DNA from 2 places in the Streptomyces sp. NPDC020742 genome. Region 1 is predicted to be linked to the other one. Evidence: predicted binding sites of a transcription regulator. Region 1 holds the regulator's gene; the other holds the start of a gene.
The links. Region 1 encodes HrcA, which represses chaperone genes, less so after heat shock. Its sites were predicted from a motif close to TTNGCACTCNGNNNNNCNGAGTGCNAA; they were not measured.
Positions count from the first base shown of each region.

Region 1 (12,057 bases):
CGCCCACCGAGCACATGCAGATGGGCGTGGAAGACCGTCTGGCCCGCGCCGGAACCGGTGTTGAACACCACCCGGTAGCCACGGTCCTCGACCTTGTCCTCGGCGGCGACCTCGCGGGACTCCCGCAGTATGTCGGCGATCACCTGCGGCTCGGCGGCCGCCAGGCTCGCCGCGTCCGGGTAGTGCACCTTGGGGATCACCAGGACGTGCGTCGGCGCCTGCGGGTTGATGTCGCGGAAGGCGACGGTGGTCTCGGTCTCCCGGACGATCGTCGCCGGCACCTCCCCCGCCACGATCTTGCAGAACAGGCAGTCGGCCTGCGGTTCTCCCGCCACCGGCGGCTCCTCCCGGTCGTCCGTCGTACGCACGGTGCGCACGGCCTGGGATGCTACCGGGCCGGCCCCGCACCGGCTCCTACCCGCCCGGTCGCCGCCCGGTCGCGCCCCCGCGCCCCGCCTCGCCGCGGCGGGAGCCGGAGGGGCGGGCGGCGACCGGATCACTAAGCTGGTCGGTGATCGCTTTCGCCCACAACCGGGAGTTATGCACCATGGCAACCACGCGCACCGCCAAGACCCACTGGGAAGGCAACCTCCTGGAGGGCAAGGGCACCGTCGCCCTGGAGTCCTCCAAGGTCGGTACGTACGACGTGAACTGGCCCGCCCGCGCGGAGCAGCCGAACGGCACCACCAGCCCCGAGGAGCTGATCGCCGCCGCCCACTCCTCCTGCTACTCCATGGCCTTCTCGCACGGCCTGGCGGGCAAGGGCTACACCGTCGCGGCCCTGGACACCCAGGCCGACGTCACCTTCCAGCCCGGCGAGGGCATCACCGCCATCGCGCTGACCGTGAAGGCCAGCGTCCCCGGCCTGTCCGAGGAGGAGTTCCAGGCCGCGGCCGAGGACGCCAAGAAGAACTGCCCGGTCAGCCAGGCGCTGGCGGGCGTCAAGAACATCACGCTGACGGCCGAGCTGCTGGGCTGATCCGGCGGCCGGCGCGGCCGGCCGCCGCTGTGGTGAACGGCGGGGCGCCGGCCGGTCCTTGGGGCCGGCCGGCGCCCCGCCGCGTTGTCAGTGGGCCGTGCCACGATCTCTTCGTACGAACGGCTCCGGACCGGCGGACACCCGCGTCCGGTGCCCCTGCGGACCGCCGCATGCCCGCTCACGAAGGGATCCCACGTGACCCACAGCTCCCCCACCGCTCTCCGCCTGGCGCTGCGCCTCGCCGACCCGGAGACCGCCGATGCGCTGGCCGAGCGGCTGCGCCCGGAGCTGATGGCCGCGCTGACCGAACGCCTCGGGCTGTCGCAGGAGTCGCTGGCCGGGCTCCTCGGACCCGACGCGGCGGCGCTGCGGGCGGCGATGGCCGAGGAGCCGGAGGCGTTCCTGCTCCGGGCCGCGGCGGCCGGTGACCCGGAGGTCGCCCGCGCCCTGTGGAGCGCCCAGTACCTCCCCTCCGGTCAGCACCGGAAGCGACCGGTGAAGGACATCCCGGGCCTGCTGGACGCCCTGATGGCGGGGGCCGGCGCCGCCGATCCCACCGACCCGCGGTGGGACGAGGAGGGCGGGCTGGTGCCGGTGTTCCAGGAGGAGGCCACACCCGTCGAGGTGGTGGCGGCGCTGACCGGGCCGTTCCCCCAGCTGATCTCCTACGCCCTGGGCCGGCTGGCACCGAACCTCCCGCTGATGGCGGCGCTGGACGCCTGTACCGCCCTGGCCCACCTCGCCGGGGGTGAGGTGTTCCGGGCGTTCGTCCGTGCCGTCGAGGGGGCCACCGACCTCGACCTGGGGCACCCGGAGCTGTTGGACCTGCTGCGGTCCGCCGCGGGCGCCGACGACCCGGCGGCCTTCCTCCGGGAGCACCGGCCGGCCGGCGCCCCGACGGACCCGGCGATGGTGCGCGCCCTGTTGAGGGCCCGTGACGGCTTCGGGCACCAGGAGCGGCCCGAAGCCGTCGACTGGGACCTGGTGCGCCAGGAGCACGCCCGCTACCCCTTCGGGACGGAACCCCGGCCCGCACGCGGCTTCCGTCCCGGCAACCCGCTGTTCACGCTGATCCGGTGGGAGGGCTGCCCCCGCGAGCTGGTCCTGGAGGCCTTCCGCACGGACCCCTCGGCGACGGCACGGAGCGCCGCGGAGCTCCCCTTCGAGACCCTCGTCGGCCCCGAGGCCCGGGCGGGCCGGGTGCCCTTGGAGGAGGTGCTCGGGCGCGGCATCCGTGCGGGCTGGCTGTCCGCGGAGCGGGTCCTGACCGAGGTGACACCGGCCATGGAGGTGCTGCACGCGCTGCCGTACGACCACGAGCCGACCCGGAAGGCCATCGGCGCCCTGCTCGCACCGCTCGGCACCGACCCGGTCAACTGGCTGACGTGTTACGCCCGGCTGGGGCGCGCCCGCGGCACGGTCGCCGAGCTGATCGCCGACGCCGCCGATGCCACGTCCCGGCAGAAGCGCACCACCGCCTGGCCGCGCCGCCTGGAGGCGGTGTTCCCCGCGACGGCTCCGGAGGCGTCCCGGGCGGCGTTCCTCGGCCTGTTCGGATGCGCCTCACAGGAGGCGCAGACCGCCGTCGTACCGCACTTCGACCCGCGGGCCGTGCAGCACCTCCTGGTGTACGGCGACCCGTCCCCGGCCGTCCGGGACGCGCTGACGGCCGCACACGGTGTCGCGGCGCCGGCCTCCCAGGCGGCCTGCCGCTCCCTGTCCCCCGAGCAGCTCCAGCACCTCCTCGACCTCGACGCACCACAGGTGGACGCCGTCCTCTTCCTCCACGGCCACATCGACCAGCGGGAGCGGGAGCGGATGCTGGCCGGGCGGCTGCGCGGCGGCGGCACCCGCCGGGTACCGGACGCACTCCTGCGGACGCTTGACGAGGTCAACCTCGGCCACTACCGCCACTGGTTGGTCGCGGGCCTGGAGTCCGGCGACCTCGGTGTCGCCCGCAAGATCGTGGGACGGCTGAAGCTGCAGACCCCGGCGGCGCGGCTGCGGCTGCTGATCGCCGTGTGGGAGCGCAACGGGCCGGACGGAGTGCGGGAGATCCTGGCGATGGACCGGCTCCCGGTCGCCCTCCGTCGGCAGACCGAGCGGGCCCTGGAAGCCCCCGACGGCCTGGAGCAGCTGCGCGCCCGGCTCGCCGCCGAGGAGGACCCGGCCAAGCTGATCGCGTACCTCACCACGGCACCGTCCTACGCCGCCGACCGGCAGGCGCACAAGCTCGCCGGAGACGGCATCGCCCTGCCCTGGCCCGCGCTGATCGAGGCCCGCCGCGCGGGCGAACTGCCCGGCCGGCTTGCCACGGCGCTCGCGGAGCGCCCGGACTGCCCCCGCGAACTGCTGCTGGAGCTCCTGCCCGACGCCCCCGCGAGCGGCCACGACGACCGCACCTGGGTCCGGTCGGCCCTCCGGCGCGGTGCGCTCACCCCCGAGGACCTGCTGGACCACTGCGGCCCCGCCCGCGAGGCCCTGGGCCGCCTGCTGCGGGCCGTGGAGTCCCCGGACGCGCAGGCGGACCGCCGCGGGATACGCCACCGCGCCGCCGCACTGGCCACCGCGCACCTGGGCACCGACGTGGAGGCCTGGGCACTCTGCCTCCAGCTCCTGCCGACCTTCGCCGGCAGCCTCAGGGAGCTGATGACGACGGCCGGGGCGCTGATGCACCCGGCGGTGTGAACCGGAGGGCCGTACGGGGGGGGACCGGAGCTAGGGCCCAAACCCACGAAGATCCGAAAGAAGCTGACCTAGCTCCAGCGCCCGGTGCGGCCCAGCAGCAGGGCGGTCGCCGCGGTCCCCGCCGTGGAGGTGCGCAGCACGGTCGGGCCCAGCCGGTAAGGCCGGGCGCCGGCCTCGGCGAAGACGGCCAGCTCCTCCGGGGAGACACCGCCCTCGGGGCCGACGACGAGCACGATCCGCCCGGTGGCGGGGAGTTCGGCGGTGGCCAGCGGCGAGCTGCCCTCCTCGTGCAGGACGGCCGCGAAGTCGGCGTCGGCGAGCAGGGCCGCCACCTGGCGGGTCGTGCAGGGGTCGGCGACCTCAGGGAAGGTCAGCCGGCGGGACTGCTTGCCCGCCTCGCGGGCCGTGGCGCGCCACTTGGCCAGCGACTTGGCTGCCCGCTCGCCCTTCCACTGGGTGATACAACGCGCCGCCGACCAGGGCACGATCGCGTCCACGCCGGTCTCGGTCATCGTCTCGACGGCCAGCTCCCCGCGGTCGCCCTTGGGGAGCGCCTGGACGACGGTGAGGGTGGGCTCCGGCCGCTCCTCGGTGCGCACCTCGGCGACGGCCACGGTGAGCCGGTCCTTGCCCTCGACGGCGGCGACCGTCCCGTAGGCCCCGGCGCCCTGACCGTCCGTCAGCACGACCTCCTCGCCGACCCGCAGCCGGCGCACCGACACCGCGTGCCGGCCCTCGGGGCCGTCCAGGGTCAGGGTGCCGCCCGCCCGTACGGGCCCGAGCGCATCGACGAGGAAAACGGGCGCGGTCATACGGCGCCGCCGGCCGTGGGGAGGGTCAACGCGGCGCGCGCCGCTTCCAGTTCGGCCGCCAGGACCTCGACGAGCTGCGCGGCGGGCAGCTCGCGGGCCAGCCGGTGGCCCTGCCCGGCCCAGAGGTTCATCCCCTGCGCGTCGCCCGCCTTGGCCGCGGCCTTGCGGACGGGGGCGGTCAGGTAGTGCACGGCGGGGTAGGCGGCCGGGGCGTACGGGCCGTGCTCGCGCAGGAAGCGGTTCACCAGCCCGCGGGCCGGCCGGCCGGAGAAGGCCCGGGTCAACTCCGTATGTGTGTAGAGGGGGTTGGTGAGCGCCTGCTTGTGGAGCGGATTGGCGCCCGACTCCGGGGTAGCGAGGAAGGCGGTGCCCAGCTGCGCCATCGTCGCCCCGGCGGCCAGCACTGCCGCGATCTGCGCCCCGCGCATCAGCCCGCCCGCGGCGATCACCGGGATCTGGACGGCCTCCCGGACCTGGCCGAGCAGCGCCATCAGCCCCAGCCCCGAACCGGTGCCGTCCGCATGCGGGTCGTCCCGGTGGGTGGCCTGGTGGCCGCCGGCCTCCACGCCCTGCACACACACCGCGTCCGCCCCGGACCACTGCGCGGCCTGTGCCTCGGCGGCGGTGGTGGCGGTGACCACGGTGTACGTCCCGACCTTGGCGAAGGCGTCGAGGACCGCGCGCGAGGGGCAGCCGAAGGTGAACGACACCACCGGCACCGGGTCCTCCCGCAGGATCGCGAGCTTGGCCTCGTAGCCGTCGTCGCTGGGCCCTTCGGTGTCACCGAGTTCGGTCTCGTACCAGGCGGCCTCGCCGGCGAGCTGTTCGCGGTAGACGTCGACGGCGGCGCTGTCGGCCAGCGACGGCTGCGGCATGAAGAGGTTGACGCCGAAGGGCCGGTCGGTCAGCGACCGCAGCTGTTTGATCTCCTGGTACATGCCATCAGCGGTCTTGTAGCCGGCGGCGAGGGATCCGAGACCGCCGGCACCGCAGACGGCGGCGGCCAGCTCCGGGCCGGAACCGCCGCCCGCCATCGGGGCCTGCACGATGGGGTAGCGGCAGAGATCGGTCAGTGCGGTGGGCATGCGCACATCGTGTCACGCTCAGGGCACCACCCCGAACCGGGGCCGGACGCTCTTCCAACCCGCTCCGGCCCGTTGTCCACCGCCCGTTGAACGCGCCCTTCAGGCGCGAGAACAGCCCCCGCTGCCCCGGCTGACGGCGCTTGCCCGGGGGACGCGCCCCCGGGCTCCGGCCGACTATCTACCGCCCGTTGAACGCGTCCTTCAGGCGCGAGAACAGCCCCTGCTGCCCCGGCTGGAACTGGCCCGTGGGGCGCTCCTCGCCACGGAGCTTGGCGAGGCGCCGCAGCAGCTCCTCCTGCTCGGGGTCGAGCTTGGAGGGCGTCTGGACCTCGACGTGGACGATCAGATCGCCACGGCCGTTGCCCCGCAGATGGGTCACACCGCGCTGGTGCAGCGGGATCGACTGGCCGGACTGGGTGCCGGGCCGGACGTCGATCTCCTCCACCCCGTCCAGCGTCTCCAGCGGACACTTGGTGCCCAGCGCCGCCGCCGTCATCGGGATGGTGACCGTGCAGTGCAGATCGTCGCCGCGCCGCTGGAAGACCTGATGCGCCAGCTCGTGGATCTCCACATAGAGGTCACCGGCGGGGCCGCCACCGGGGCCGACCTCGCCCTCACCGGCGAGTTGGATCCGGGTGCCGTTGTCGACACCGGCCGGGATCTTGACGGTCAGCGTGCGGCGGGAGCGGATCCGTCCGTCACCGGCGCACTCGGGGCACGGGGTCGGCACGACCGTACCGAAGCCCTGGCACTGCGGGCAGGGCCGCGAGGTCATGACCTGGCCCAGGAAGGACCGGGTGACCTGGGAGACCTCACCGCGGCCGCGGCACATGTCACAGGTCTGCGCCGAGGTGCCCGGCGCCGCCCCCTCACCGGTGCAGGTCGTGCAGACCACGGCGGTGTCGACCTGGATGTCCTTGGTCGTGCCGAAGGCCGCCTCGCTCAGCTCGACATCGAGCCGGATCATGGCGTCCTGACCGCGGCGGGTCCGCGAGCGCGGCCCGCGCTGGGAGGCGGTGCCGAAGAACGCGTCCATGATGTCGGAGAAGTTGCCGAAGCCCGCGCCGAAGCCGCCCGCGCCCTGGCCGCCGCCGGCCTGCGAGAGCGGGTCGCCGCCGAGGTCGTATACCTGCTTCTTCTGCGGGTCCGACAGGACCTCGTAAGCGGCGTTGATCTCCTTGAACCGCTCCTGGGTCTTCGGATCCGGGTTGACGTCCGGGTGGAGCTCGCGCGCCAGCCGCCGGAACGCCTTCTTGATCTCGTCCTGCGAGGCATCGCGCCGAACGCCCAGGACCGCGTAGTAATCCGTGGCCACTTACGACTCCGCGAGGATCTGTCCGACGTAACGTGCCACTGCGCGTACCGCTCCCATCGTTCCGGGGTAGTCCATGCGGGTCGGTCCGACCACGCCGAGTTTGGCGACTGCCTCGTCGCCCGAACCGTAGCCGACCGTGACGACCGAGGTGGACGTCAGGCCTTCGTGGGCATTCTCATGCCCGATGCGTACGGTCATGCCCGAGTCCTTGGCTTCGCCGAGCAGCTTGAGCATCACCACGTGCTCCTCAAGTGCCTCCAGCACCGGACGGATGGTCAGGGGGAAGTCGTGTCCGAAGCGCGTGAGATTGGCGGTTCCGCCGATCATCAGCCGCTCTTCGGTCTCCTCCACCAAAGTCTCCAGCAACACCGACAGCACTGTCGAGACCGTGCCGCGGTCGTCCTGCTCGAAGGACTCGGGGAGATCCTGCACCAACGGGGGCACATCCGTGAAACGGCGTCCCACCACCCGGCTGTTCAGCCGCGCCCGCAGGTCCGCGAGGGACGTCTCGGCGAACGGTGCCTGGCAGTCGATCAGCCGCTGCTCGACCCGTCCGGTGTCGGTGATCAGCACCAACATCAGCCGGGCCGGGGCCAGCGCCAGCAGTTCGACGTGCCGGACCGTGGACCGCGTCAGGGACGGGTACTGCACGACCGCGACCTGCCGGGTCAGCTGCGCCAGCAGCCGGACCGTGCGCCCCACCACATCGTCGAGGTCGACGGCGCCGTCCAGGAAGTTCTGGATCGCCCGCCGCTCGGGGCTGGACAGCGGCTTGACGCCGGCCAGCTTGTCGACGAAGAGGCGGTAGCCCTTGTCGGTCGGGATCCGCCCAGCACTCGTATGGGGCTGGGCGATGAAGCCCTCGTCCTCCAGGGCCGCCATGTCATTGCGGACCGTGGCCGGGGAGACCCCCAACCGATGGCGCTCGGTGAGCGCCTTGGAGCCGACCGGCTCCTCCGTCCCGACGTAGTCCTGGACGATGGCGCGCAGCACTTCGAGCCTGCGTTCACTGAGCATCCCGCGCACCTCCAGTCCGGTCGTCCGTCATCTCGCTTCTCCTGGCACTCACACGGGCCGAGTGCCAGACCCGGAGCCAGTGTACGGCCGGGTAGCACGGGGACGGCAAGGGCGACCGCGCACAGCACCCGCCGGATGACCGTCTTCGACCGATCTGCCGGGCAACGCTATCGCGAGGGAGCTAGCGTCTCGGTATGCGCACTGCTTGGGAAGAGGCCGGGTGGGAACAGCTCGGCGACGGCGTGGCCAGGCGCCGGATGCCGGGCTGGGACGAGACCGTCGGCGTGATCGCCGGCACCTCCGGCGTCATGATCGTCGACACCGGCGCGAGCCTCCGCGACGGCGCGGATCTGCGCCGGACGGTCCGGGCCGTCCTGGGCCGGGACGTGACGCATGTCGCGCTAACTCACCCGCACTTCGATCATGTGCTGGGTACCGCCGCCTTCGCGGGCGTCGAGGTGTTCGGCGCGACCGGCCTGGGTGAGCTGCTGCGCCGCAGCAAGGACGAGCTGCGGCACGATGCGGTGCGGCACGGCCTCGACCGGGACGCCGCGGCCGAGGCCGCCGATCTGCTGGTCGTCCCGCACCACCACGTGCACGACCAGCTCACCGTCGACCTGGGCGGGCGCCAGGCGCTGCTGGCCAACGTCGGCCCCGGCCACACCGCGCACGACCTGGCGGTCCTGGTGCCCGGCCGGCACGGCGCCCCCGAGATCGTCTTCTGCGGCGACCTGGTCGAGGAGTCCGGGGAGCCGCAGGCGGGCCCGGACGCCCTGCCGCACCGTTGGCCGGCGGCGCTGGACCGGCTGCTGGCCCTCGGCGGCGAGGACGCGGTGTACGTCCCCGGCCACGGCGCCGTGGTGGACGCCCGCTTCGTCCGGGCACAGCGGGACGCGTTGGCCGCCCGCTTCGGCGCCGCTCCCTCCTCCTGACCCGCCGCCCGGCCCTCCCGTCACCGTTGCCCGGCCCTCCCGTCACCGTCGCCCGGCCCTCCCGTCACCGTCGCCTGGCACGTCCGCACCTCGCACAGAACAGGTCCCCATGCACAGCAAGCGCTACAGCGCCGACCTCACCCCGCCCTGGAAGAAGCAGCGCCCCGCCCCGGAGGTGCCGGCCGAGCCCGATCTGGTCGTCGAGGAGGTCACCACGGGGTTCTGCGGCGCGGTGATCCGCTGCGAGAAGACCGCCGAGGGCCCGACGGTGACCCTGGAGGACCGGTTCGGCAAGCACCGCGTCTTCCCCATGACCCCGCGCGGCTTCCTGCTGGAGGGCAAGGTGGTCACCCTGGTCCGCCCGCAGAGCCGGCCGGCGCCGTCCGGGCCGGCCCGGACCGCATCGGGTTCACTCGCCGTCCCCGGCGCCCGCGCCCGGGTCGCACGCGCCGGGCGCATCTACGTGGAGGGCCGGCACGACGCCGAACTGGTCGAGCGGGTCTGGGGCGACGACCTGCGGATCGAGGGGGTCGTCGTGGAGTACCTGGAGGGCATCGACGACCTCCCGGCGATCGTGCGCTCGTTCTCCCCGGGGCCCGACGCCCGGCTGGGCGTGCTCGTCGACCACCTGGTGCCCGGTTCGAAGGAGTCGCGGATCGCGGCCGGGGTGACCGGTGAGCACGTCCGCGTGGTGGGCCACCCGTACATCGATGTGTGGGAGGCGGTGAAGGCGTCGTCGGTGGGGATCCCGGCCTGGCCGGCCGTCCCGCACGGGCAGGACTGGAAGACCGGGGTGTGCCGGGCGCTGGGCTGGCCGGAGCACACCGGCGCGGCGTGGCAGCGGATCCTGTCGTGCGTGCGGTCCTACAAGGACCTGGAGCCGGCGCTGCTGGGGCGGGTGGAGGAGCTGATCGACTTCGTCACGGTCGGCGGGGCGGGGTAACGGCGGATGGGGTGACGGCGGGGGCGGGGTGACGGCGGGGGCGGGGTGACGGCGGGCGGCCCCTCCGGTGGGGTACGGGACGGGTCCGTTCGGGGTGACGGGTCAGCCCGCCGCTCCGGCGCCGTGCGGGCGCGCCCACCGCGGACCGGGCCGCCGGTCAGTCCACCAGGTCCCGCACCACCGCGTCCGCCAGCAGCCGCCCGCGCAGCGTGAGGACCGCGCGGCCCGCGCCGTAGGGGCCGGGCTCCAGCAGCCCGTCGTCCAGGGCGCGGGCGGCGGCCCGGGCGCCCACCGGGGCGAGCAGGTCGAGCGGGCAGCCGTCGGAGAGCCGCAGTTCGAGCAGGATGCGCTCCACCCGCCGGTCCTCGTCCGCCAGGACCTCGCGGCCCGCGCCCGGTGAGCGCCCCTCGCTGAGGGCCTGGGCGTACGCGCCGGGGTGCTTGACGTTCCACCAGCGGACGCCGCCCACGTGGCTGTGGGCGCCGGGGCCGGCGCCCCACCAGTCGGCGCCGGTCCAGTAGAGCTCGTTGTGGCGGCACCGGGCGGCGTCGGTGGTGGCCCAGTTGGAGACCTCGTACCAGGAGAAGCCGGCCGCGGTGAGCCGGTCGTCGGCGATGAGGTACCGGTCGGCGTGCACGTCGTCGTCGGTCATCGGGACCTCGCCGCGGCGGATCCGGCGGGCCAGCTGGGTGCCCTCCTCGACGATCAGGGCGTAGGCGGAGACATGGTCGGGGCCGGCGCCGAGCGCGGCGTCCAGGGAGGCCCGCCAGTCGTCGTCGGTCTCGCCGGGGGTGCCGTAGATCAGGTCGAGGTTGATGTGGTCGAAGCCGGCGGCGCGGGCCTCGGCGACGCAGGCCTCGGGGCGGCCGGGGGTGTGCGTACGGTCCAGGACCTTCAGGACGTGCTGCCGGGCGCTCTGCATGCCGAAGGAGACCCGGTTGTAGCCGGCCGCGCGCAGTTCGGTGAGGTAGCGCGGGTCGACGGACTCGGGGTTGGCCTCGGTGGTGACCTCGGCGTCCGGTGCCAGGCCGAACTCCTCGCGGATCGCCGCCAGCATCCGGCCGAGGTCGGCGGCGGGCAGCAGGGTCGGGGTGCCGCCGCCCACGAAGACGGTCGCCACCGGCCGCGGGTCATCGCCCAGCACCTTGCGGGCCAGCCGGATCTCCTCCACGACGGTGTCGGCGTAGTTGTCGCGGGAGGCCAGGGCGCCGCCGGAGCCGCGCAGCTCGCTCGCGGTGTAGGTGTTGAAGTCGCAGTAGCCGCAGCGGGTGGCGCAGTACGGCACGTGCAGATAGAAGCCGAGCGGCCGGCCGGCGGCGCCCGTCAGCGCACGGCGGGGCAGCGCCCCGTCCTCGGGCATCGGCTCACCATCGGGCAGTGCAGAAGGCATGGGGACCATTGTCCGTCATCCGGCGAGTGCCCCGGCTCCGGCCCGGGGGCGGGCCCCGACGGCGCCGAGCGGCGCTGCTTTCGGATCTTCGTCGACCACCGGATCTCCGTGGGCCACGCGAGCCCACGAAGATCCGAAGGAAGCGCCCTACCCGGGGCCGCCCGCCGCCTGGAGGACCAGCAGCGCCAGGTCGTCGTCCGGCGGGACCGGGCCGAAGGCGTGGACGGTGTTGCGGATGTGGTCCGCGAGGTCGGTGGCGCCCAAACCGGCACCGGCGGCGAGGGTCTTGGCCAGGCCGTCCTCGTCGTCGAAGAGCCGGCGGCCGGACCGGCGCTCGGTGACGCCGTCGGTGACGCACAGCAGCGTCTCGCCGCGGCAGAGGTCGAACGATTCGCTCACGTACGTGGTGTCCTGGACCACCCCGAGCAGCATCTGCGGCGCCGCCACCACCCGGACCGTGCCGTCCGTGCCGAGCAGCAACGGCAGCGGGTGGCCGGCGCTGGCGAGGGTGCAGCGGGCGCCACCGGCGCCGCCGGGGTGCGGGACGATCTCGCCGTAGAGGAGCGAGAGGAAGCGGGCCTGCTCGCCCTCCTCACGGATCTCCACCGGTGCCTCGGCCCCGGCGCCGGCCGCCGCTACCGCCGCCGCGACCGCCGCGACCGAGTCCGCGGCCTCGCGGGCCATGGTCTTGTTGAGCCGGTCGAGCACCTCGCCGACGCCGAAGCCGTCGCGGGCCAGCAGCCGCAGCACCGGCCGGGCCAGCCCGGTGACCGCCGCGGCTTCGGGACCGCTGCCGCAGACATCGCCGAGCGCGAAGCACCACCGGCCGTTCCCGGCGTCGAACAGGTCCCAGAAGTCGCCACCGGCCCAGGCTCCCTCGCGCGGCTCGTAGACCA
Region 1 is NZ_JBFAEA010000001.1:290,077-302,133, reverse strand. It holds gene AB0G84_RS01200 (histidine triad nucleotide-binding protein) at 1-335, opposite strand, end outside; gene AB0G84_RS01195 (OsmC family protein) at 548-979, shown strand; gene AB0G84_RS01190 (hypothetical protein) at 1,175-3,667, shown strand; gene AB0G84_RS01185 (16S rRNA (uracil(1498)-N(3))-methyltransferase) at 3,736-4,479, opposite strand; gene AB0G84_RS01180 (nitronate monooxygenase) at 4,476-5,564, opposite strand; gene dnaJ (molecular chaperone DnaJ) at 5,743-6,879, opposite strand; gene hrcA (heat-inducible transcriptional repressor HrcA) at 6,880-7,896, opposite strand; gene AB0G84_RS01165 (MBL fold metallo-hydrolase) at 8,091-8,828, shown strand; gene AB0G84_RS01160 (DUF3097 domain-containing protein) at 8,938-9,771, shown strand; gene hemW (radical SAM family heme chaperone HemW) at 9,929-11,161, opposite strand; gene AB0G84_RS01150 (ATP-binding SpoIIE family protein phosphatase) at 11,309-12,057, opposite strand, start outside.

Region 2 (12,057 bases), on a different contig from region 1:
CCTCCGCAGCGAGCCCCGCGGCGCCCTCGATCACCGAGAGCCCCTCCGCCACCTCCACCGGGCACCCGGCCACCCCGACCACCGGGCACCGGGTCACCGGGCGCCCCTCCACCCCGCGCTCCGGGCGCTCGACAGGTGCCTCGTCCGGCGCCGCTCGGCTGATCTTCGACGATCCGCTGAGCCAGCAGTCCTCGGACGACACAGACCGCGGTTGGGGCGACCGCCCGTCCGGCGGTGACAGCGCTGCCGATCTGGCTCGCTTCCTCGACGAAAAGCCGCCCCACCACCTCTGAGCGAGGCGACGGGGCGGCGTTGTCCGCCGGCCGTTGGCGCCTGCTACTCCTGCGTCTTCTGGGTGCCGATGGTGCCCGACGGGTGAGTGGGCACGGAGGGTGCGGTGAGGCGCTGGGCGAGCAGCGCGTCGCGGATCTCGATCAGAAGCTGGATCTCGGTCGGGTCCACGGGGGTGTCCTCCGCCGGCTTCCTGGCCGCCTGGCGCTCCTTCCACTTGTTGATCGGAAGGATCATGAGGAAGTAGACGACCGCGGCGGTGATCAGGAAGGTCAGCGCGGCGCTGAGCACCGAGCCCCAGAGAATGTAGACACCGTCCGTGAACGCGCCGGTCTTGGAGTCCTTCGCGCACGTCGCGGTCAGGCAGGACTGGTAGTGGTCCAGGTTCTGCGAACCGAGGGCACCCACGATGGGGTTGATGACGCCCTTCACCACCGCATTCACGATGTTGGTGAAGGCCGCACCGACGACGACCGCGACCGCGAGTTCGATGACGTTGCCGCGCATCAGGAATTCCTTGAACCCCTGAAGGACGCCCTTGCTCTCGCTCACCTAACAGCCTCTTTCCATGCGTACAACGGATGGTGCAGCAGCACTCAGCACCGCAACTTACGGCAGGGCGGGGCGGCGCTGTCCAGTCGCTCGACACAAACCGGCGATCGGCCGGTGCCTCGGCGCGGATCCGGCGGAGGGCGCGGGTCCGGTCGAGGAGACGGGCGAATGCGGTGGTACCGGTGCGGTGAGCGCGACCTCGTCGGCGCGCGGCGGGCGCCCCGCCATTCGCAGCAGTCTCCGGTGAGGACCGCGCAGACGCCACTTGATCTTGACGCATGATCACTGCTCCCCAGGTGCCGTCGCCGACGGGCAGTCCGCCGGGGGAGCGGGTCGTACGGCGCCGTACGAGGCCCCGCCGGCCAGTGCTGCGGCGGTCATCGCCAGGCCGGCCGCCAGCACCCGCCGGTGGGCGCCCCGTCCTCCGCGGAGTCTGCCGCCACCGGCCCGTACTGGAGCAAAGTGGGGCACTTCACATGGTGGGGGAGCGGGGAGGGGTGTCGGGACGGGCGTGGGAAGAGGTGCGGGAGGGGGTGTGGGGAGAGGAGGGGAGAGCGGGACCTGGGACATGGGACACCACCTCGGTGGGGGTTGGGGACGAACCGGCGATCACCACCGTGCCGCAGTTCGTCCCGGCCCGCTCCAGGCTGTGGATGACCCCGTTTCTGTGGACAACTCGGCCACCCGGACGAGGGACCGCATGCGACAAGGGGCACCGCATGCGACATGAGGCACTGCATGCGACAAGAGCGGCAAGAGGGACCGCATGAGGCAAGAGGGGCCGCATGAGACGACAAGAGGGGCCGCATGAGACGAGAGGGGCCCGCGTACGACACCGGGCCCCGGCGTCGGTGACGCCGGGGCTCGGTGAAAGTGGTGCGGGGTGTGCGGCTCAGGCCGCGGAGCTCGCGCTCGACGTGCTGCTGGAGGACGACGAGGAAGACGAAGACGTCGACGACGAGGAGTCGGAGCCGCTCGACGAGGACGACGACGAGCCGGCGGAGTCCGAGGAGGACGTGCTGCTCGACGAGGACTTCGCGGGGCTGCTGCTGGACGACGAGCCGCGGCTGTCGTTCCGGTAGAAGCCGGAGCCCTTGAAGACGATGCCGACCGCGGAGAACACCTTCTTGAGGCGTCCGTTGCAGCTGGGGCACTCGGTGAGCGCGTCGTCGGTGAACTTCTGCACCGCCTCGAGGCCCTCGCCGCACTCGGTGCACTGGTACTGGTAGGTCGGCACTTGACTTCCTCCTGGCACTCTCACTCATTGAGTGCTAACGACGCTCCATCTTGCAGTATTCCGGCCCGTCAGTCCACCGTGACCGGCAGACGGTGACCGACTCCACGCCCGGAGCCCCGGCCGGATCAGGCGTTCGTCAGCTCCCGGTCCCGGCCCTCGGCGGCCTTCGAGCCCTCAGCGGCTCCGGCCTCAGCGGCCCCGGTCCCGGCAGGCCCGACCCCGACCCCGGTCTCGTCCCCGGCGGCGGAGCGCCGGTCAGTGACCGCCGGCACCGTGCGCGGCACCAGGTGGGCGCGGAGGGCCAGCAGGACGGTGCAGGCCAGCGCGGTCCCAGCCAGCGGCACCAGGAAACCGGTGCTCGGCCCGAAGCGGTCCGCCAACTGGCCGGCGGAGGTAGCGGCGGCCGCCTGGCCCAGCGCGACCGCGCCGGTCAGCCAGGTGAAGGCCTCGGTACGGGCCGCGGCCGGCACCAACGACTCCACCAGGGTGTAGCCGGTGATCAGAGCCGGGGCGATGCACAGGCCGACCACCAGGCCGACCGCGCCCAGCAGCGGTACCGCGGTGACCGCCCACAACGGGGTGGTGGCCAGCGCCAGCAGCCCGTAGGCGACCAGCAGCCGGCGCCGCGGGCCGACCTTCCAGGCGAGGGCACCGCAGGCGATGCCGGCGAGCATATTGCCGCCCGCGAAGATCCCGTAGAGCACGCCGTTGATGCCGGGCTGCCCGATGTGCTGGGTGAATGCGGTCAGCGAGACCTGCATCCCGCCGAAGACCGAGCCGATGCCCAGGAAGGCCATGATCAGGACGCGGACACCCGGCACCGACAGCGCCGAGGTGCGCGGCCCCTCGCCGGCGGCGGCCGGGTGTACCGGCGGCTGGCTGCGCTTCTGCGAGGCGAACAGCAGCCCGCCGGCCAGCGTCAGCACGGCCTCGGCGATCAGCCCGGCGGCCGGGTGGACGCCGGTGCACAGCGCGGTCGCCAGGACCGGGCCGACGACGAAGGTGAACTCGTCGGTGACCGACTCGAAGGCGGCGGCCGTAGGCATCAACGGGCTGCCGCCGAGCCGGGACGCCCACCGGGCCCGCACCATCGGCCCGACCTGCGGGGTCGAGGCGCCCGTGGGGACGGCCACCGCGAGCAGCGCCCACAGGGGGGCGTGCGCCAGGGCCAGGGTGATCAGTGCGGCGACGCCGGCGACATGCGTCAGCACGCCGGGGATCAGCACCGCGCGCTGGCCGAAGCGGTCCGCGAGCTTGCCGGCCTGCGGGGCGAACAGCGCCATCGAGACGCCGGTGGTGGCGGAGACCGCGCCCGCGGTGCCGTACGAGCCGGTGGTGGATTGCACGAGCAGCACGATGCCGATCGTCAGCATCGCGAAGGGCTGCCGGGCCAGGAAGCCGGGCAGGAGGAAGGTCCATGCACCAGGGGTGCGGAGAAGTTGTCCGTAACCGGGACGGGAGTCCTTGACCGCGGATGCCACGGCCGGGCCTTTCTGCCGCCTGGTAGCACGCCGCCGCGAGGTCGTCACGGGGGCGTGCCGAGAGCTGTCCTCTCGCGCAGGACCGAGTGATACCGCGTGGTCCGCACCCCGAGAGGTGGCTGCGTGTGGCAGGGGACCGCGGCCGCCGAGCGGTCGCGCCAGCTCTGCATCAGGCAGAGGTGGTTCGTCGAATTTCCTGCTTCATACTACAGGCGGGAGTGCGTAAAGCCCTGGGATAGGTCAGGGCTTTACGTGGTTTCCCTTGGAAAACGTGGAGATGTGCAGCACATCCCGGGGCGCGGTGGCAGCCGACCGGCCCGGCCCGGGGCGCGGTGGCAGCCGGCCGGTACGGACCAGGGCGCGGTGGCGGGCCGGCCGGTACGGACCGGGGTTGCGGTGGCCGTCCGGGATCCTCCGGTCCCGGGGGGGCGCAGTGGCGCCCCCCCCGGAACCGGCCTCAGCTCCGCCCGGGCCGGCGCTGGCCTCGCGCCGGGGCGCCGTCCGTCCCCAGCCAGCCGGCCAGCTTGCCGCCGCGGGAGACCGCCTGGAGCCGCCGCTCGGCGGCGTCGCGCACCGGATCGGTGGCGACCACCAGCAGCTCGTCGCCGTGCCGCAGCACCGTCGCCGGCGAGGGCACGAAGCTGGAGCCCTCCCGGACGATGAGGGTGACCGCGGCGCCGGCCGGCATCCGCAGCTCGCCGACCTCGACGCCGTGCATCCGGGACATCGGCCCGATGGACGTGGACAGCAGGTGGCCGCGCAGCCGCTCCAGGGGCGCCGACTCGATGCCCAGGTCGGCGGGCTCCTCGCCGTCGCCCAGCTTCAGCCGCTTGGCCAGCCAGGGCAGCGTTGGCCCCTGGACCAGGGTGTAGACCACGACCAGGACGAAGACGATGTTGAAGACCCGCTCGCTGCCGGGGACGTCGGTCACCATCGGGATGGTGGCCAGGACGATGGGGACCGCGCCGCGCAGCCCGGCCCACGACAGCAGGGCCTTCTCCCGCCAGGGCACCCGGAACGGCAGCAGTGCGGCGAAGACCGACGTCGGGCGGGCCACCAGGGTGAGGACCATGCCGATGAGCAGGGCCGGCACGACGTCGTCGAGCAGGTTGTGCGGGGTCACCAGCAGACCCAGCAGGACGAACATGCCGATCTGGCCGATCCAGCCGAGGCCTTCGGCGAAGCCGCGGGTGGCCGGGGCGTGCGGCAGTTTCGCGTTGCCGAGGATCATCGCGGCCAGATAGACGGCGAGGAAGCCGGAGCCGTGCGCCAGTGCGCCGGCCGCGTAGGCGGACACCGCGATGGCCATGACGGCGATCGGGTAGAGGCCGGAGGCGGGCAGCGCCACGTGCCGCATCGCGTACGCACCGAGCCAGCCGATGGCCAGTCCGATGGCGGCGCCGATCGCCAGCTCCAGGGCGATCTCGCCGAGCAGGACGTACCAGTGCTCGATCGGTCCGGCGGTGGAGAAGGCGACGACGAGGATGACCACCGGGGCGTCGTTGAAGCCGGACTCGGCTTCCAGGACACCGGTCAGCCGGGCCGGCAGGGGCACGCTGCGCAGCACGGAGAAGACCGCCGCGGCGTCGGTGGAGGAGACCACGGCGCCGATCAGCAGCGCCTGGCGCCAGTCGAGCCCGGCCAGGTAGTGCGCCCCGGCCGCGGTGACGCCCACGCTCACCGCGACGCCGACCGTGGAGAGCGCGGCCGCCTGCGGAAGGGCCGGTTTGATCTCTTTCCATTTGGTGCCCAGCCCGCCCTCCGCGAGGATCACGACCAGTGCGGCGTAGCCGAGGAGTTGGGTCAGCTCGGCGTTGTCGAAGACGACGCCACCGAGTCCGTCCTGTCCTATGGCGACGCCTATCCCCAGATAGATGAGCAGGCTGGGGAGCCCGCTGCGCGAGGAGAGCCGTACTGCGGCAACCGCGATGAGCAGTACGAGCGAGCAGATCAGCAGGAGTTGATTGAGGTGGTCGACAGTCAGGAGCTGATCCTTCCTCGCACGGGTCCGGGCACGGGTGGGGCGATGGGCCGGGGGTGGTCTTTCCTTACCGTATCTAGTTACTGAGGCTAACAATTTACCATTGCTTGAAAGTTGGATGTGCTGGTGGTGACTCCGCATAGGGGCCGCCGAACCCGTGCGCCTATGGTTGCTCCAGCACTCCCACCCTGCCCCTCGAAGGACAGAGATGCCCGCCAACAAGTCCGGCCCAGTCCCCAGGAAGAAAAAGGGGCGGCGCGGCCGCCTCGTCGCGATAACGGTCGTGCTGCTGCTCGTGGCGGGCATCGGCTTCGGCGCGTTCTGGGGAGTCAGCACCGTCCGCGCCTCCTTGCCGCAGACCACCGGCTCGCTCAAACTCCCGGGGCTGACCGACCCGGTGGACGTCGTCCGGGACGGCAACGGCATCCCGCAGATTTACGCCGACACCGACCAGGACCTCTTCCGCGCCCAGGGCTACGTCCAGGCGCAGGACCGCTTCTGGGAGATGGACGTCCGGCGTCATATGACCGCCGGCCGGCTCTCGGAGATGTTCGGCAAGAGCCAGGTCAAGACCGATGAGTTCCTGCGCACGCTGGGCTGGCACCGGGTGGCGCAGAAGGAGTACGACACCAAGCTGTCGCCCAGCACCAAGCAGTACCTCCAGGCCTACTCCGACGGCGTCAACGCCTACCTCAAGGACCACCAGGGCTCCGCGCTGTCCCTGGAGTACGCGGCGCTGGACTTCCAGAACGACTACAAGCCCGAGAAGTGGACGCCGGTCGACTCGGTGGCCTGGCTCAAGGCGATGGCCTGGGACCTGCGTGGCAACATGCAGGAGGAGATCGACCGCTCCCTGATGACCAGCCGGTTCACCCCGGAGCAGATCGCCGAGCTCTACCCGGCCTACCCATACCGGCGCAACAAGCCGATTGTGGAGGGCGGCGCGGTCGACCCGGCCACCAAGCGGTTCGCGCCCAAGGGCTTGGCCAACTCCGTGCCGGCCGGCGCCGCCGGCGCCGCCACCGGGCTGCAGTCCCAGCTGTCCTCGCTGTCCAAGACCCTCGACGAGGTCCCGGCGCTGCTCGGCCCCAACGGCAACGGCATCGGCTCCAACTCCTGGGTCGTCTCCGGCGCGCACACCGCCACCCGCAAGCCGCTGCTCGCCAACGACCCGCACCTGGCACCCCAGATGCCCTCGCTCTGGTACCAGATGGGCCTGCACTGCCGTACCACCGGCCCCAAGTGCAACTACGACGTCTCCGGCTTCACCTTCTCCGGGATGCCCGGCGTCGTCATCGGCCACAACCAGGACATCTCCTGGGGCATGACCAACCTGGGTGCGGACGTCACCGACCTCTACCTGGAGAAGATCAACGCCGACGGGTACCTCTTCGACGGCAGGCAGCGGTCCTTCCTGACCCGCAAGGAGACCATCAAGGTCGCCGGCGGCGAGAGCCGTGAGATCACCGTCCGCTCGACCAAGAACGGGCCGATCGTCTCCGACCGCGACGACGAGCTCGGCAACGTCGGCAAGGACGCCCCGGTCGGCAACGCCGCACCGGACCGCGGCGACGGCTACGCGGTCTCGCTGCGCTGGACCGCCCTGGACCCCGGCCGCTCGATGGACGCCATCTTCGAGCTGAACCGGGCCAAGGACTGGAGCAGCTTCCGCAAGGCCGCCCAGCACTTCGAGGTGCCCTCCCAGAACCTGATCTACGCCGACACCAAGGGCGATATCGGCTACCAGGCGCCCGGCCGGATCCCGGTCCGCGGCAAGGGCGACGGCCACTTCGACGGCACCTTCCCGGCGCCCGGCTGGGACCCGCGCTACCAGTGGAAGAGCTACATCCCGCAGCAGGCCCTGCCGTACGAGTACAACCCCGAGCGCGGCTACATCGTCACCGCCAACCAGGCCGTCGTCGACGAGAAGTACCCGTACCTGATCACCAAGGACTGGGGCTACGGCTCCCGCAGCCAGCGGATCAACGACCTGATCCAGTCCAAGATCAAGGACGGCGGCAAGGTCTCCACGGACGACATGCAGGCCTTCCAGAAGGACAACAGCAGCGAGATCGCCCGGCTGCTCACGCCCTACCTGACGAAGATCGACATCAAGGACAAGTACGTCCGCGACGCCCAGCAGCTGCTGGAGGGCTGGGACTTCACCCAGGAGCCCGACTCCGCCGCGGCCGCCTACTTCAACGCCGTCTGGCGCAACACCCTCAAGCTCGCCTTCGGCAACAAGATGCCCAAGGAGCTGCGTCCCGAGGGCCAGTGCCTGACCGTCCGCCCGGCCGACGAGACCGGCCCCGCCGACGAGAACGACACGTACGTCCGCGAGTGCGGCGAGCGGGCCGGCGACACCGCCCAGCCCGACGGCGGCGACCGCTGGTACGAGGTCGTCCGGAACATCCTCGACGACCCCAACAACGCCTGGTGGAAGACCGAGGACCGGCCCGGCCGCCCCGGTGACAAGAACCGCGACCAGCTCCTCGCGCACGCCATGAAGGACGCGCGCTACGAGCTGACCTCCAAGCTGGGCAAGAACATCGACAACTGGAGCTGGGGCCGGCTGCACCAGATGTTCCTGAAGAACCAGACGCTGGGCACCGACGGGCCGGGCTTCCTGCAGGGGCTGTTCAACCGCGGCCCCTGGAACCTCGGCGGCGGTGAGGCCGCGGTCGACGCCACCGGCTGGAACGCCGCCGGCGGCTACAAGGTCACCTGGGTCCCGTCGATGCGGATGGTGGTCAACCTCGGCGACCTCGACAAGTCCCGCTGGATCAACCTCACCGGCGCCTCCGGGCACGCCTACGACGCCCACTACTACGACCAGACCGACAAGTGGGCCAAGGGCGATCTGCTGCCCTGGGCGTCCAGCGAAGCGGCCGTCAAGAAGGCGGGCAAGGACACCCTGACCCTGTCGCCGTAGGCGCACCGCCCCGCAATGCACCACCGACGGGCGGGCCGGAGACCTCTTCGAGAGCTCCGGCCCGCCCGTTCCGTTTTCCCGGTGGGTACGGCGGCGGAGGGACCCCGCGCCGCCCGACGTCCCCGCGCCCCCCTGTCGTCCCGGTGGCCCGCCGTCCCGCCGCCGCTCAGTGCCGGAACCGGTGCACCCCCGACGGCGTCACCGCCGCATGCACCGGCCGGTCGTGCGGCTCGGCCGGCACCTCGTCCAGCACCTCCGCGTCGTACAGCAGCACCACCAGCGCCGCGGCCGACCCGGCCCGCTCCAGCCGCTCCAGCACCCGGTCGTACGAGCCGCCGCCGCGCCCCAGCCGCAGCCCGTCGCCGTCCACGGCCAGCCCCGGCAGCAGCACCACGTCCGCCTTGGTGATCGCACCCGGCGTCAGCCGCTCGCCGGCCGGCTCCCGCAGCCCCCAGCCCGCGGGGACCAGGTGCTCGGCGCCCTCGTAGACCGCCCAGTCCAGGTCGTTGTCGGGCAGCAGCACCGGCAGTAGCACCCGCACCCCGGCCGCCCGCAGCCGGTCGAGCAGGGGGCTGGTGGCGGGCTCGCCCCCGATGGAGACATAGGCGGCGACCGTCGGCGGGGTGTCCGACCGCCCCGCCCGGCCCTCGGCGGTGCACCCGGCCAGCTCGTCCAGCTCCAGCACCCGACGGGCCAGCGCCTCGCCCGTCGCCTCCACGACATCCGGTGGCAAGGACCTCCTCACCTCCAGGAGATCCCGCCGCAACCTGCGCTTTTTATCGTGCTCAACGTTCACTGTGTGCCCCTGCTGCCACTCTCATGCTGTCTTGACCGGACTCTCATCATGGTTCCGAAAGAGGCGGTTATGGTGTCGCGCATGACCCCATCGCACACACGGATCAGCAAGGCTGTCATCCCCGCAGCCGGCCTGGGCACCCGGTTTCTCCCCGCCACCAAGGCCACTCCCAAGGAGATGCTCCCGGTCGTCGACAAGCCCGCCATCCAGTACGTGGTGGAGGAGGCGGCCGCCGCCGGACTCTCCGACGTCCTGATGGTGACCGGCCGCAACAAGCGCCCCCTCGAGGACCACTTCGACCGCAACTACGAGCTCGAAGAGGCGCTGCACCGCAAGGGCGATGAGTCCCGCCTCGCCAAGGTGCAGGAGTCCAGCGACCTGGCGACCATCCACTACGTGCGCCAGGGCAACCCCAGGGGCCTGGGCCACGCGGTGCTGTGCGCCGCGCCGCACGTCGGCGACCAGCCCTTCGCCGTCCTCCTCGGTGACGACCTGATCGATCCGCGCGACCCCCTCCTCGCGCGGATGGTCGAGGTCCAGGAGCAGCACGGCGGCTCGGTCATCGCGCTCATGGAGGTCGACCCGGCACAGATCCACCTCTACGGCTGCGCGGCCGCCGCACCCACCGGCGACGACGATGTGGTGACCGTCTCCGACCTGGTCGAGAAGCCCGACCCGGCTGAGGCCCCCAGCAACCTCGCGATCATCGGCCGCTACGTCCTCGACCCGGCCGTCTTCGAGGTGCTCCGCAAGACCGCCCCCGGACGCGGCGGCGAGATCCAGCTCACCGACGCCCTCCAGGCGCTGGCCGCCGACCCCTCGCTGGGCGGCCCGGTGCACGGTGTCGTCTTCAAGGGCCGTCGCTATGACACCGGTGACCGCGGCGACTATCTGCGTGCCATTGTCAGACTGGCATGCGAACGTGAGGACCTGGGCCCGGACTTCCGGACCTGGCTGCGCAGTTACGTCACCGAGGAGATGTAGGACGTTGAACCACGCCACCGGCCGGACCAGCCACCAGGACCGCGTCTGGTCGGTGGCCGAGCACCTCGACGACGTGCTGTCCCAGATCCGCCCCCTGGAGCCGATCGAGCTGCCCGTCCTCGACGCCCTGGGCTGCGCCCTGGTGGAGGACCTCGCGGTCCCCGTCGCGCTGCCGCCCTTCGACAACAGCTCCATGGACGGCTACGCGGTCCGCGCCGCCGATGTCGCCGAGGCCACCGAGGCCGCCCCGGCCACCCTCACCGTCATCGGCGACATCGCGGCCGGCAGCGGCGAACTGCCGGAGATCGGCCCCGGCCAGGCCGCCCGGATCATGACCGGTGCGCCCCTGCCGCCCGGCGCGCAGGCCGTGGTCCCCGTCGAGTGGACCGACGGCGGCTCCGGCCTCGGCCCGGCCGCCGCGATGCGCGCCCACAGCGCCGCACCCCAGGACGCCGCCGGCCAGGTCCGTATCCACCGCCCGGCCGCCGCCGGCGCACATGTGCGCACCCGTGGCAGCGACGTCACCGAGGGCGAGCCGGCGCTGGCCGCGGGCACACTGCTGGGCCCCACCCAGATCGGCCTGCTCGCCGCGCTCGGCCTCGGCACGGTCCGGGTCCGCCCCCGCCCCCGGGTCGTGGTGATGTCCACCGGCAGCGAACTCGTCCAGCCCGGCGAGGCGTTGGGCCCCGGCCAGATCCACGACTCCAACAGCTTCCAGCTCGCCGCCGCCGCCCGCGCCGCCGGCGCCGTCGCCTACCGGGTCGGCGCCGTCGCCGACGACGCCGAGACGCTCCGCGCCACGCTGGAGGACCAGTTCGCCCGCGCCGACATCCTCGTCACCAGCGGCGGCGTCAGCGTCGGCGCCTACGACGTCGTCAAGGAGACGCTCGCCGCCGAGGGTCAGGTCGAGTTCCGCACCCTCGCCATGCAGCCCGGCAAGCCGCAGGGCTTCGGCCTCATCGGCCCCGACCGCATCCCGCTGCTGGCGCTGCCCGGCAATCCGGTCAGCTCCTACGTCTCCTTCGAGCTGTTCGTACGCCCCGCCATCCGCGCCCTGATGGGCCTGCCCGACGTCCACCGCCCCCTCGTCCGCGCCCGCTGCGCCGGTGCCGTCAGCTCCTCGCCGCAGGGCAAGCGGCAGTTCCTGCGCGGCTCCTACGACGCCACGACCGGCACCGTCACCCCCGTGGGTGGTGCCGGCTCCCACCTGATCAAGGCCATGGCGCACGCCAACGCACTGATCGTGGTCCCCGAGGACACCACCGAGGTCCCCGACGGCGGCACGGTGGACGTCGTCGTGCTCGCCTGAGGGACGACGGGACAGCTCTTAGCGCTTTCTTCGGATCGTCCCGGCCCGTCGGGTGCCCCGCGCCCGCCGGGGGTACGGTGTCGTCCCACAGGCGGCAGTTTCGACCGGGAGAACGATGAGCAGCGGCCAGCACCACCTCACCCATCTCGACGCGGCGGGCGCGGCGCGGATGGTCGACGTCTCCGCCAAGGACGTCACCGCCCGCACGGCCCGCGCCCGCGGCCGGGTCCTGGTGTCGCCGCAGGTCGTCGCCTTGCTACGGGGGGAGGGCCTGCCCAAGGGCGATGCCCTGGCCACCGCCCGGATCGCCGGCATCATGGGCGCCAAGCGCACCCCCGAGCTGATCCCGCTGTGCCACCCGCTCGCCGTCTCCGGCGTCACGGTGGACCTCTCCGTCACCGACGACGCCGTCGAGATCACGGCCACCGTCAAGACCACCGACCGCACCGGCGTCGAAATGGAGGCGCTGACCGCCGTCTCCGTCGCCGCCCTCA
Region 2 is NZ_JBFAEA010000004.1:117,909-129,965, reverse strand. It holds partial or broken gene AB0G84_RS10000 (hypothetical protein) at 1-293, shown strand, start outside; gene mscL (large conductance mechanosensitive channel protein MscL) at 337-843, opposite strand; gene AB0G84_RS09990 (FmdB family zinc ribbon protein) at 1,736-2,080, opposite strand; gene AB0G84_RS09985 (MFS transporter) at 2,206-3,561, opposite strand; gene AB0G84_RS09980 (potassium/proton antiporter) at 4,019-5,545, opposite strand; gene AB0G84_RS09975 (penicillin acylase family protein) at 5,751-8,474, shown strand; gene AB0G84_RS09970 (5-formyltetrahydrofolate cyclo-ligase) at 8,641-9,207, opposite strand; gene galU (UTP--glucose-1-phosphate uridylyltransferase GalU) at 9,352-10,254, shown strand; gene glp (gephyrin-like molybdotransferase Glp) at 10,259-11,563, shown strand; gene moaC (cyclic pyranopterin monophosphate synthase MoaC) at 11,679-12,057, shown strand, end outside.
Region 2: the regulator HrcA is predicted to act here: its motif matches at 2,092-2,118, upstream of AB0G84_RS09990 (FmdB family zinc ribbon protein).